Linked DNA regions of Tenggerimyces flavus. The protein of the gene in region 1 interacts with the protein of each later gene in a pairwise test. Links are inferred from orthologs where the notes say so. Each region holds a gene or a part of one and is shown in the gene's direction. Other genes may lie near its edges.

The links. Proteins that work in one complex are often made in the same cells at the same time.
Region 2: the proteins of uvrB (region 1) and uvrA interact in binary tests that used the Escherichia coli proteins (3 or more experiments, as listed by UniProt). The link is inferred for Tenggerimyces flavus from one-to-one orthologs.

Annotation. Positions count from the first base shown.
Region 1 is NZ_JAFBCM010000001.1:4,518,573-4,524,220, forward strand. Bases 775-3,713 are described here. They hold uvrB (excinuclease ABC subunit UvrB), read left to right. Parts: upstream 775-1,159; coding sequence 1,160-3,268; downstream 3,269-3,713. Other genes in these bases: JOD67_RS21095 (epoxide hydrolase family protein), read right to left, coding at 775-992; JOD67_RS21105 (hypothetical protein), read right to left, coding at 3,270-3,713. Outside these bases: more of JOD67_RS21095, read right to left, coding at 1-774; more of JOD67_RS21105, read right to left, coding at 3,714-4,190; JOD67_RS21120 (arginase family protein), read right to left, coding at 4,568-5,311; translational GTPase TypA, read left to right, coding at 5,358-5,648. UniProt on the Escherichia coli protein: The UvrABC repair system catalyzes the recognition and processing of DNA lesions. A damage recognition complex composed of 2 UvrA and 2 UvrB subunits scans DNA for abnormalities.
Region 2 is NZ_JAFBCM010000001.1:4,160,036-4,166,274, reverse strand. Bases 1,095-4,624 are described here. They hold uvrA (excinuclease ABC subunit UvrA), read left to right. Parts: upstream 1,095-1,406; coding sequence 1,407-4,424; downstream 4,425-4,624. In the rest of the region: JOD67_RS19445 (dihydrofolate reductase family protein), read left to right, coding at 1-286; JOD67_RS19440 (hypothetical protein), read left to right, coding at 297-929; JOD67_RS19430 (Gfo/Idh/MocA family protein), read left to right, coding at 4,733-5,734; JOD67_RS19425 (Gfo/Idh/MocA family protein), read left to right, coding at 5,770-6,239. UniProt on the Escherichia coli protein: The UvrABC repair system catalyzes the recognition and processing of DNA lesions. UvrA is an ATPase and a DNA-binding protein. A damage recognition complex composed of 2 UvrA and 2 UvrB subunits scans DNA for abnormalities.

The DNA of each region.
Region 1 (5,648 bases):
GGCACCCAGTAGGCCATGATCGCGTCGAGCATCTGGTCGTACCCGAGCACGCTCTCGGGGTCGCCGTCGCTGTCGGTCCAGGCCGTGAACTTCTCGTAGATCCAGGACGCCTGGCCGACGGGCGAGTCGGTGAGCCCGTACCCAATGGTCTGCGGCCGGGTGCCCTGCTCGGCGAAGTAGCCGAACTCCTGGGTGCTGAAGTACTCCAGCTTCTTCAGCGCCTCCTGCTCCTCCGGCGTGGGCGGGTCGCCGACCGGCGGCTCGAACTCCGGGAAGAAGTTCAGGTGGATGCTGGCGAGGCCGGGCGGTCCGAGCCGCGCCAGCTCCGCCGTGATCATCGCGCCCCAGTCGCCGCCCTGGGCGACGTAGCGGTCGTAGCCGAGCCGGTGCATGAGCGTGTCCCAGGCCTTCGCGGTCCGCTGGATGCCCCAGCCCGGGGCGCTCGGGCGATCGGAGAAGCCGTACCCGGGAAGGGACGGGACGACGACGTGGAACGCGTCGCTCGCCTTGCCGCCGTGCGCGGTCGGGTCGGTCAGTGGGGCGATCGTGCGCAGGAACTCGACCACCGAGCCCGGCCAGCCGTGCGTGAGGATCAGCGGCAGGGCGTTCGCGTGCTTGGACCGGACGTGCAGGAAGTGGAAGCCCAGGCCGTCGAGCTTGGTGCGGAACTGCGGGAACCTGTTCAGCCGCGACTCCAGCCGGCGTCCGTCGTAGTGCTTCTGCCAATAGCGAACAAGCTTTCGAACGCGCGCGAGCTGGGCGCCCTGGCTCCGGTCGGGAACGGTCTCCTGCTCGGGCCAGCGGGTGGCCGCGAGCCGGCGCCCGAGGTCGCGCAGCAGGCCTTCCGGCACCTTGAGCCGGAACGGTGTGACGGCCTCGGTGGCCGGTGGTAGGCGCAGCTGCGGGACGTCCGAGTCGGCCTCGGCCGTACCCGCGAACCCCAGCGCGCTGACAGGCGCGGCCGCGCCGGCTACCGCGGCCGTTCGCAGCATTCCTCTTCGTGACACTCGTTGCATGGCGGTCTCCCCTCCGCGTCGATCGGTGCTGGGGAGGATGGTGCCAGGTTTCTCGGACAACCGAATCCGGTCCTCCACAGGCCCGGGCGCGACGCCTGAGCCGTCCCAGACGCGTTGTCGGTGGGGCCGCGTACCTTGGTGGCATGCGTGCGCTCAAGGACCTCATCCGCAGTGGACCCCCGTTCAAGGTGGTCTCCGACTACTCGCCGTCCGGTGACCAGCCGGCGGCGATCGAGGAGATCACGAAGAGGGTCAATGCGGGCGAAACGGACGTCGTGCTGCTCGGTGCGACGGGCACCGGCAAGACCGCCAGCATCGCCTGGGTGGTCGAGCAGGTGCAGCGCCCGACGCTGGTGATCGAGCCGAACAAGACGCTCGCCGCCCAGTTCGCCAACGAGCTGCGCCAGCTGTTCCCGGAGAACGCGGTCGAGTACTTCGTCTCTTACTACGACTACTACCAGCCCGAGGCGTACGTCCCGCAGTCCGATACGTACATCGAGAAGGACTCCTCGATCAACGACGAGGTCGAGCGGCTCCGCCACCACGCGACGAAGTCGCTGATGAGTCGGCGCGACACGATCGTGGTGGCGACGGTGTCGTGCATCTACGGCCTGGGCTCGCCGGACGAGTACGTCGCCCGGATGGAGTGGCTGAAGGTAGGCGAGGAGATCAACCGCGACCAGCTGCTGCGGCGGCTGGTGCAGATGCAGTACGCGCGCAACGACCTGTCCGGCGCGCGCGGGACGTTCCGGGTGCGCGGGGACACGTTGGAGGTCTTCCAGACCTTCGACGAGCACGCCATCCGGGTGGAGTTCTTCGGCGACGAGGTCGAGCGGCTGTCGACCATGCATCCGGTGACGGGTGAGGTGATCTCGGAGGACCAGGAGGTCGCGATCTTCCCGGCCACGCACTACGTCGCGGGGCCGGAGCGGATGGAGCGCGCGATCGGCTCGATCGAGGGCGAGCTCGAGGAACGCCTTGCGGAGTTGGAGAAGCAGGGCAAGCTGCTCGAGGCCCAGCGGCTGCGGATGCGGACGACGTACGACATCGAGATGATGCGCCAGATCGGGACGTGCTCGGGCATCGAGAACTACTCGCGGCACATCGACGGTCGTGGCGTGGGGACGCCGCCGAGCACGTTGCTCGACTTCTTCCCCGAGGACTACCTGCTGGTGATCGACGAGTCGCACGTGACGATCCCGCAGGTCGGCGGGATGTACGAGGGTGACATGTCGCGGAAGCGGACGCTGGTCGAGCACGGCTTCCGGCTGCCGTCGGCGATGGACAACCGGCCGCTGCGGTTCGAGGAGTTCCAGGAGCGCGTCCACCAGTCGGTGTACCTGTCCGCGACGCCGGGGCCGTACGAGCTGGCGAAGGCGAACGGTTTCGTCGAGCAGATCATCCGGCCCACGGGCTTGGTGGACCCCGAGGTGATCATCAAGGGGACGAAGGGGCAGATCGACGATCTGATCCACGAGATCCGGCTGCGCGAGGCTCGTTCTGAGCGAGTGCTGGTCACGACGTTGACGAAGAAGATGTCGGAGGACCTGACGGACTACCTGCTGGAGCAGGGGATTCGGGTGCGGTATCTGCACTCCGAGGTCGACACCCTGCGCCGGGTGGAGTTGCTGCGCGAGCTGCGGCTGGGGGAGTTCGACGTTCTCGTCGGCATCAACCTGCTGCGTGAGGGCCTCGACCTCCCCGAGGTGTCGCTGGTGGCGATCCTCGATGCGGACAAGGAAGGCTTCCTCCGTTCCGGAACGTCCCTGATCCAGACCATCGGCCGCGCCGCCCGTAACGTGTCCGGCCAGGTGCACATGTACGCCGACTCGATGACGCCGTCCATGCAGTCGGCAATCGAAGAGACCAACCGCCGCCGGGCGAAGCAGGTCGCATACAACACCGAGCGCGGCGTCGACCCCCAGCCACTGCGGAAGAAGATCGCCGACATCACCGACATGCTGGCGCGCGAGGACGAGGACACCCAGAAGCTGCTCGGAGGCTCCGGCCGACAGCAGTCCCGCGGCAAGTCCCCGGTCCCGTCGTTGGGCAGCCGCGCCGAAGTAGGCCAACACGCCCGCAACCTCGTCGCCATGCCGTCGTCCGACCTGGCCGATCTGATCCAGGACCTCAACGATCAGATGCACTCCGCCGCGGAGCAACTCCAGTTCGAGCTAGCCGCTCGCTTGCGCGACGAGATCTCCGAGCTCAAGCGCGAGCTGCGGGGGATGCACGAAGCGGGAGTGAAGTAGCCTAGACGGTCAGCCGATCAAGGGCGTAGACCGGCCTGCTCGGCCAAGGAACTCCCTTGCCATGCAGGCGAAACTTAACCCTGCTGTGCCCGTTGCGGGTCTGCGCGACACCTTCGCTCAGCTGCTGGTAGGTGAGCGGACGGGAGATCCCGGGGAGAAAGACCGTCCATTCGCCGAGAGTGACAGCCAGGGATCGCAGCTCGTCGGGCTGCTCGACCAGCAGCATCCTTCGTTTGTTAGGCGGAGCATCGGGGTCGCGCAGCATGTTCGTAGGAAGAATGCGCTCGTCGGACCGCATAAGCTGGTCCCTGATTGGCTGCATCACGTCACGCAGGACGTAGCTCCATCCCAGCGCGGCGAACGCCACCAGGTATGCCGATCTCACCCATGACAGCCGGACGTGCACCTCCTCGAAGTGCATGTCGGTGGTGATCACGACGCTCGGGTTCGGAGTACCTCGTTCAACGAAAGCGTCGAGAGTTCGGAGGTGTTCAGCCTGCTCCATCGGGTTGTTCCGCTGGGGCACGCCGAAGATCTCCAGGCCCCGGTCTGACCATCGTGCTTCGCCGCGAAGCGGCACGCCATCAGCATGGATCGTGACCGAAACCATGGCGCTCGCCATGCCACGAGCGAAGTCGACCACCTCCCGCTGACGCGCTGCCTGTGCATCGATCTTGGAGCCGGCGGAGTTGTTGCAGTCGCAGCAGGTCAGCAGCAAGCCGCGTCCGTCAAGGCTCTTCGGCGGCACGTGCTCCTCGGTCAGCTCACCGTCGATCGCCGCTTGACGCGTGAAGACGCGAAGGCACAAGGGGCAGGCGTTGCAATCCTCGTCAGCTGAAAGGCTGCCATCGAGGCCAAGCCGGAAAGCGACTAGCCGCAGCATCGGCGCGCTGTCATCGAACCACCGCAACCGCTTGTTCATGGATCGACGTTCTTTGTCCTGACACTCGCCGTCACCTCCCTTCCAGGTAGGAAGAATCTCACCTTGAACCGGCAGTGGCTGCGTGCCCCCGGCAGGATTTGAACCTGCAACGTGCAGCACCTCATGCTGCCGCCTCTTCCGTTGGGCTACGGGGGCGTCGTGCGGCTCCCGGGATTCGAACCCGGATCATCCAGTTCCTGGGACTGGCCTCTCTACCGATTGGAGTAGAGCCGCAGACGAAGCGGCGTCACTCGCGGCGGGAGGGCTGGTCAGGCGCGCGGTCGACCGGCCCGGGCGAGGGACGCCTCGGGCAGTCGGTCGAGTCGGATGGCCATGCCCGCAAGTGTTTCAGTGCGTACGGGCCGGCCGCCAGCGGTTTACGGGGTGAGCAGCTCGGCGATGATCTCGCCGCGCAGGGATTGGAGGTCCGGGCGGCCGGGCTCCCACGTACAGGCGATGTGGAGGCCTTCGACGCGGCCGGTGGCCAGGATGGTGCGGACCGCCGAGACCAGCGTGGCCACGGAGGGTCCGCCCGGCGCCACGTAACGGGCACCGGGGAGGGCTGAGGGGGCGAGCACGTCGAGGTCGACGTTCACCAGGAGCTGCCCCTCCGGTAGCGACGAGGGGAGCGATGAGAGCGGCACGCGGCGGACGGCCGACGAGGCGAGGAACTCCACCTCCGGCGGGTCGAGGTCGCGGGCGTCCACCAGCAGCACCCGGTCCGAAGCGAACGGAGCGACCCCGAGCCGGTCGAGCACGGCCTCGCGCCGGTAGCCGAGGAGGAGGCGCAACGCCGTTCCGCCGACGTAGCCCGACGCACTCGTCTCCAACGTCTGCACGTCGCCGTGCGCGTCGATCCAGACCACCGACGGATCGAGCCCCGCGCGCAGCATGCCGGCTGCCATGGCGAGCGTCACCGTGCAGTCGCCCGACACCACAGGCGTCTCCGGCGAGGCGGCAACGGCACCCGCCACTGCCGAGTACAACGGCACCAATCGGGCGAAGACGTCGCCCGCGGGCAGCTCCACCGTGATCTCGGTCACGTCCGCCCCGGCCGGCAACGGGACCGCCAGGTCGGGATGGTGCTGGTCCAGGTGGTACGGGACGTAAGTGAGCTGCACGACCGCGATGGTAGCCGCGCGCGACGCGTCAGAGAGAATGGTGCATATGGCAACTCGTTCCGACCTCCGCAACGTCGCGATCATCGCCCACGTCGACCACGGCAAGACCACCCTCGTGGACGCGATGCTGTGGCAGTCAGGCGTCTTCCGTGAAAACCAAGACGTCAACGAGCGCGTCATGGACTCGATGGACCTCGAGCGCGAGAAGGGCATCACGATCCTCGCGAAGAACACCGCGGTCCGCTGGGTGTCCGACGACGGCCCGGTCACGCTCAACATCGTCGACACCCCCGGCCACGCCGACTTCGGCGGCGAGGTCGAACGCGCGCTGGAGATG
Region 2 (6,239 bases), 360 kb from region 1 along the record:
GGACTGGTCGAACAGCACCGTACTCTCGGGCCGGCTCGAGGACGAGGTCGCGGCCCTCAAGGCGCAGGGGGACGGTGGAGATCTGGGGATCACCGGCAGCATCAGCGTGGTGCACGCCCTCATGCGCGCCGACCTCGTCGATGAGTACCGGCTGTTCGTGTTCCCCGTCCTCAGCAGCCGCGGCCGCAACCTGATGCCCGACGGCCTGTCGCCGCACGGGCTGACCCTGGCCGAGTCCACCTCGTTCCGCTCCGGGGTGGTGCTGCAGATCTACACCAGGCGATAGCGTCCAACGCGTGGCACTTGGAGCGATGAGCCAGGACGAGATCCACCGCCTCTACGGACCCTGGCGGAACCGGACACCGGCGGACGCCGCGGAACGGTTCGCCGGGTATCCCGGGCGTTGGTGGATCGCGGGCGGATGGGCCATCCAGGCGTTCACCGGGGTCGAACGGAAGCACGGCGACCTGGACCCGAGCATCCCCAGGCAGGAGCTCCCCCTGCTCCGCCGCCACCTGGCCGGACGGATCGACCTGTGGGCGGCGGATCAGGAGGTCCTGCGCGTCCTCCTCCCCGGCGCCCTCGACGAGGACCCGCTGCCGGACAGCTGCGAGAACGTGTGGGCGCGCACAAGCGGAGCGGATCCGTGGGAGTACGACATCGTCCTGATGTCCGTCGTCGAGGACAGGTGGGTGTTCAAGCGCGACGCTCGGATCTCCCGGCCGATCGACGAGATCGTCTGGACGCGGGACGGGATCCCCTACCTGCGGCCGGAGATCCAGCTGCTGCACAAGGCGCGGGGTCTCCGTCCGAAGGACCAGTCGGACTTCGACGCCGCCTGGCCGATGCTGGCTGCCGAGGACCGGCGTTGGCTGCGGGAGGCGATCACGATGACGCAGCCGGACCACCCCTGGCTCGCTCGGATCTGACCTCTAAGGCCTTGTCTCCCACTTATCGCCTGACGCGCGATGCCCGACGCTCGTTGGAGACACGGCCTGGCCGCGATCTTTCCTCCGGCCGTTGGTTCGCCCGGTCCAGCCCGCCCTGGGCGCCAATGATCATGTTCACATGATCATTGGCCCTTTACGTGGGGTGGACGCCAGGTAATGGGGCCACTGGCCGGGTAAGGCGACCCCCAGTAGGAAAGGCACTTCGGTCTTTCGCAGGTCAATGTCGCCCACCAACACCTGAAATCCCGAGGCTGGTCCGCATGGCGAGACATCCGCCCTGGTCGACCGGCGGGAATGCGGGCCTCTCACATACCGTTGTCAAGGGTCCTTCTCTGCCGCCGACGGGACTTGTCGGTGGCCCCGGTTAGCATCGTGAACCCTGGAGTCTCCGGGTCCAAACCGGCGTGTCCAGGAAGCCCTGACCCGCACCGCACAGCCCAGGACGGAACTGCCGACGTGGCCGACCAGCTCATCATCCGAGGTGCCCGAGAGCACAATCTCAAGGACGTGTCTCTCGAGCTGCCGCGCGACGCCCTGATCGTCTTCACCGGCCTCAGTGGCTCCGGGAAGTCGAGTCTGGCCTTCGACACGATCTTCGCCGAGGGTCAGCGCAGGTACGTGGAGTCGTTGTCGGCGTACGCGCGCCAGTTCCTCGGCCAGATGGACAAGCCCGACGTCGACTTCATCGAGGGCCTCTCACCCGCGGTGTCGATCGACCAGAAGTCCACCTCGCGCAACCCCCGGTCGACGGTCGGCACGATCACCGAGGTCTACGACTACCTCCGGCTGCTGTACGCGCGGATCGGCCACCCGCACTGCCCCGAGTGCGGCCGTCCTATCGCCCGGCAGACCCCGCAGGCGATCGTCGACAGCATCCTCGAGCTGGAGGAGGGCGCGCGGTTCCAGGTGCTGGCGCCGGTCGTGCGCGGGCGCAAGGGCGAGTACGTCGAGCTGTTCCGCCAGCTGAGCACGCAGGGTTACTCCCGGGCGCGGGTCGACGGCGAGGTCTACCCGATCGGCGAGGTGCCGAAGCTCGACAAGCAGAAGAAGCACACGATCGAGGTCGTCGTCGACCGGCTGCAGGTCAAGAGCACCGCGAAGCAGCGGCTGACCGACTCGATCGAGACCGCGCTGCACCTGGGCGGCGGCCTGGTCACGCTCGACTTCGTCGACCTGCCCGAGAAGGATCCGCAGCGGGAGCGGGTCTGGTCGGAGCACCTGTACTGCCCGTACGACGAGCTCTCGTTCGAGGAGCTCGAGCCGCGCTCGTTCTCGTTCAACTCGCCGTACGGAGCCTGCCCGGCCTGCACCGGGCTCGGCACGAAGATGGAGGTCGACCCCGACCTGATCGTGCCCGACCCGAGCAAGTCGCTGGACGAGGGCGCGCTCACGCCGTGGTCGGGGCCGCAGTTCTCCGACTACTTCGGGCGGCTGATCACCGCGCTCGCGGAGACGCTCGGGTTCCGCACCGACACCCCGTTCGAGAAGCTGCCGGCGAAGGCGAAGAAGGCCTTGCTGTTCGGGCATCCCGACCAGGTGCACGTGCGGTACAAGAACAGGTACGGCCGGGTGCGCTCGTACTACACGGCGTACGAGGGCGTGATCTCGTACGTACAGCGCCGGCACGCCGAGGCGGAGTCGGACACCAGCCGGGAGCGCTTCGAGGGCTACATGCGCGAGGTGGACTGCCCGACGTGTGACGGCACCCGGCTGAAGCCGATCTCGCTCTCGGTCACGCTGGGCGGGAAGTCGATCGCCGCGTGGACGTCGCTGCCGATCTCCGACATCGCGGCGCAGCTGATCGAGCTGGACCTGTCCGCGCGGGAGAAGCAGATCGCCGAGCGGGTGCTGAAGGAGATCGGCGAGCGGCTGCGGTTCCTGCTCGACGTCGGCCTCGACTACCTGACGTTGGACCGTCCGTCCGGCTCGCTGTCGGGCGGCGAGGCGCAGCGGATCCGGCTGGCGACGCAGATCGGGTCGGGGCTGGTGGGCGTGTTGTACGTCCTCGACGAGCCGTCGATCGGCCTGCACCAGCGGGACAACCACCGGCTGATCGAGACGCTGATCCGGCTGCGCAACATTGGCAACACGTTGATCGTGGTCGAGCACGACGAGGACACGATCAAGACCGCGGACTGGGTGGTCGACATCGGCCCGGGCGCGGGCGAGCACGGCGGCCAGGTGGTGCACTCGGGCACGTTGGACGGGCTGCTGAAGCACCCCGACTCGATCACCGGCGCGTACCTGTCCGGCCGGCGCGAGATCCCGCTGCCCGCGATCCGCCGCCCACCGACGCCGTCGCGCAAGGTCACCGTGCACAAGGCGTACGAGCACAACCTCAAGGACGTCACGGTCGAGTTCCCGCTCGGCTGCTTCGTCGCTGTCACCGGGGTGTCCGGGTCGGGCAAGTCGACGCTGGTCAACGACATCCTCTACAAGTCGCTGGCCAAGCAGATCTACGGCGCCAAGGACGTGCCGGGACACCACCAGAAGCTCACCGGCACCGACCAGGTCGACAAGATCATCCACGTCGACCAGTCGCCGATCGGCCGGACGCCGCGGTCCAACCCGGCGACGTACACAGGCGTGTTCGACCACATGCGCAAGCTGTTCGCGGACACGCCCGAGGCGAAGGTGCGCGGCTACCTGCAGGGGCGGTTCTCGTTCAACGTCAAGGGCGGCCGCTGCGAAGCGTGCTCCGGCGACGGCACGATCAAGATCGAGATGAACTTCCTGCCGGACGTCTACGTGCCGTGCGAGGTGTGCCACGGGGCGCGGTACAACCGCGAGACGCTCGAGGTGCACTACAAGGGCAAGTCGATCTCGGAGATCCTCGACATGCCGATCGAGGAGGCGAACGAGTTCTTCGCGGCGATCCCGGCGATCTCGCGGCACCTCAAGACGCTGGTCGAGGTCGGGCTGGGGTACGTCCGACTGGGCCAGCCCGCGCCGACGCTGTCCGGGGGCGAGGCGCAGCGGGTGAAGCTGGCGTCTGAGCTGCAGAAGCGTTCGACCGGCCGGACCCTGTACGTGCTGGACGAGCCGACGACCGGCCTGCACTTCGAGGACATCCGCAAGCTCCTCGGCGTCCTGTCGGCGTTGGTCGATCAGGGCAACACGGTGATCGTGATCGAGCACAACCTCGACGTGATCAAGACCGCCGACTGGATCATCGACCTCGGCCCCGAGGGCGGCAACCGCGGCGGCATGATGGTCGCGGAGGGCACCCCGGAGTCCGTGGCGGCGAACGAGGGCAGCTACACCGGCCAGTTCCTCCGCCAAGTCCTCCCCGCCGAGGGCGTCCCCCACGGCCGGCGCGCGGCGGTGAAGAAGGTGGCGGCGAGCAAGTCGGCGGCGAAGAAGGCGACCACGACGACGGCCAAGAAGACGACCGCGAAGAAGGCGGTGGCCAAGAAGGCCGCGGCAAAGAAGACGCCGGCGAAGCGGACCGCCAAGAAGGCAACCGCCCGCTGAGCTGCCGGCCTACGCGACGACGCGCCTCTCCATCCAGGGGGTGGAGGGCGCGCGTGCCTGTGGGGAGCCGCGTCCCGCATCGTGACTTTACCCACGAGGAGGGCGTTCCCGGGCCAACGATCGGCCCCAGAACGCCCCCTTCGTGGGTAAAGTGCGCCGCCCGGCCGCCCCGGCTAGATCTACCTATGTCGGCCAGCGTCAATACGGCCGGTTGCGGACCCCGGCGGCACGGTTTCGGCAGGGCCGTAGAAAGAATGGGAACGTAACCACATCAGATGTTTCCACCCCGACCCGAGGGACCGCGCTCGATGATCCGCGTCGCCATGCTCAGCTTCTGGCACGTCCATGCCCGCGACTACGCACGTCAGGCCACCCAACATCCCGAAGTGGAGATCGTCGCCGCCTGGGATGAGGACCCCGAGCGCGGCCGGGCTCAGGCCGAGGAGCTCGGCGTCGAGTTCCACGAGGAGCTCAAGGACGTTCTCGCCCGCGAGGACGTCGACGGCGTCATCGTGGACACGCCGACGAACGTGCACCGCGAGGTCATGGTCGCCGCCGCCAACGCGGGCAAGCACATCTTCACCGAGAAGGTGCTCGCCCTCACCCTGCACGAGGCGAACGAGATCCTCGCAGCGGTCGAGACCGCCGGCGTCAAGCTGACCGTCTCCCTCCCCCGCGTGTACGACCCGTACACGCTCGCGATCAACGAGGTCCTCGCCAGCGGCCAGCTCGGCGACGTCACCCTCACGCGGACGCGCCTCTCGCACAACGGGGCGATCGGCGAAGGCTGGCTGCCCGGTCACTTCTACAACGCGGAGCAGACCGGCGGCGGCGCGCTCGTCGACCTCGGCTGCCACCCGATGTACCTCGCCCGGATCTTCCAGGGCGGACTGCCGGAGACCGTGAGCGCGACGTACGGCCACGTCACCGGCCGCGAAGTCGACGACAACGCCGTCGCCGTCCTGCAGTACCCGAACGGCGCGATCAGCGTCGTCGAAGCGGGTTTCGTCAACCGGTACTCGCCGTTCAGCGTCGAGGTGCACGGAACGGAGGGCAGCCTGCTGTTCGGCACCCCCGACGCCAAGCTGCTGGTAAGGAGCCCTCAGCAGAAGGATGGCGAGACCTTCGTCGAGGTCCCGCTCCCCGACCGCGCGCCGATGGCGTTCGACCAGTGGGTCGGACACATCAACGACGGCACCACCGCGACCGAGAACATCGCGCTCGCCGTCGACCTCACCCGGCTGATGGAAGCCGCCAACCTGTCTGTCCAGAACGGCGCGCCGGTGCGCCTCGACAGTCTGGCTCAGTAAGTCACGAAGGCAGTAACGAAGGAAGGACAAGTTCCATGACCGTGAACGTCGGGCTCATCGGCTGCGGCGGTATCGCCAACCCCCACGTGAAGGGCTATCTGCAGATCCCCGACAAGGCGAAGGTCACCGCCGTCGCCGACGTCGTCGAGGACAACGCCAAGCGGCGTGCGGACCAGCTCGGTGGGGCGCAGATCTTCTCCGACTACAAGGAGATGATCGCGAACGCCGACATCCAGGCGGTCGACATCTGTCTCCCGCACCACCTGCACGCCGACGCGATCATCGCGGCGGCCAACGCGGGCAAGCACATCCTCTGCGAGAAGCCGCTCTGCATCACGACCGCCGAGGCGGAGGCCGTCACCAAGGCCATCAAGGACAACGGCGTCACGCTGATGTGCGCGCACAACCAGCTGTTCAGCCCGCCGATCGCCAAGGCGCGCGAGCTGATCCAGTCCGGCGCGCTCGGCAAGGTGTTCGAGCTCCGGACGACGGACTCGTTCTTCAA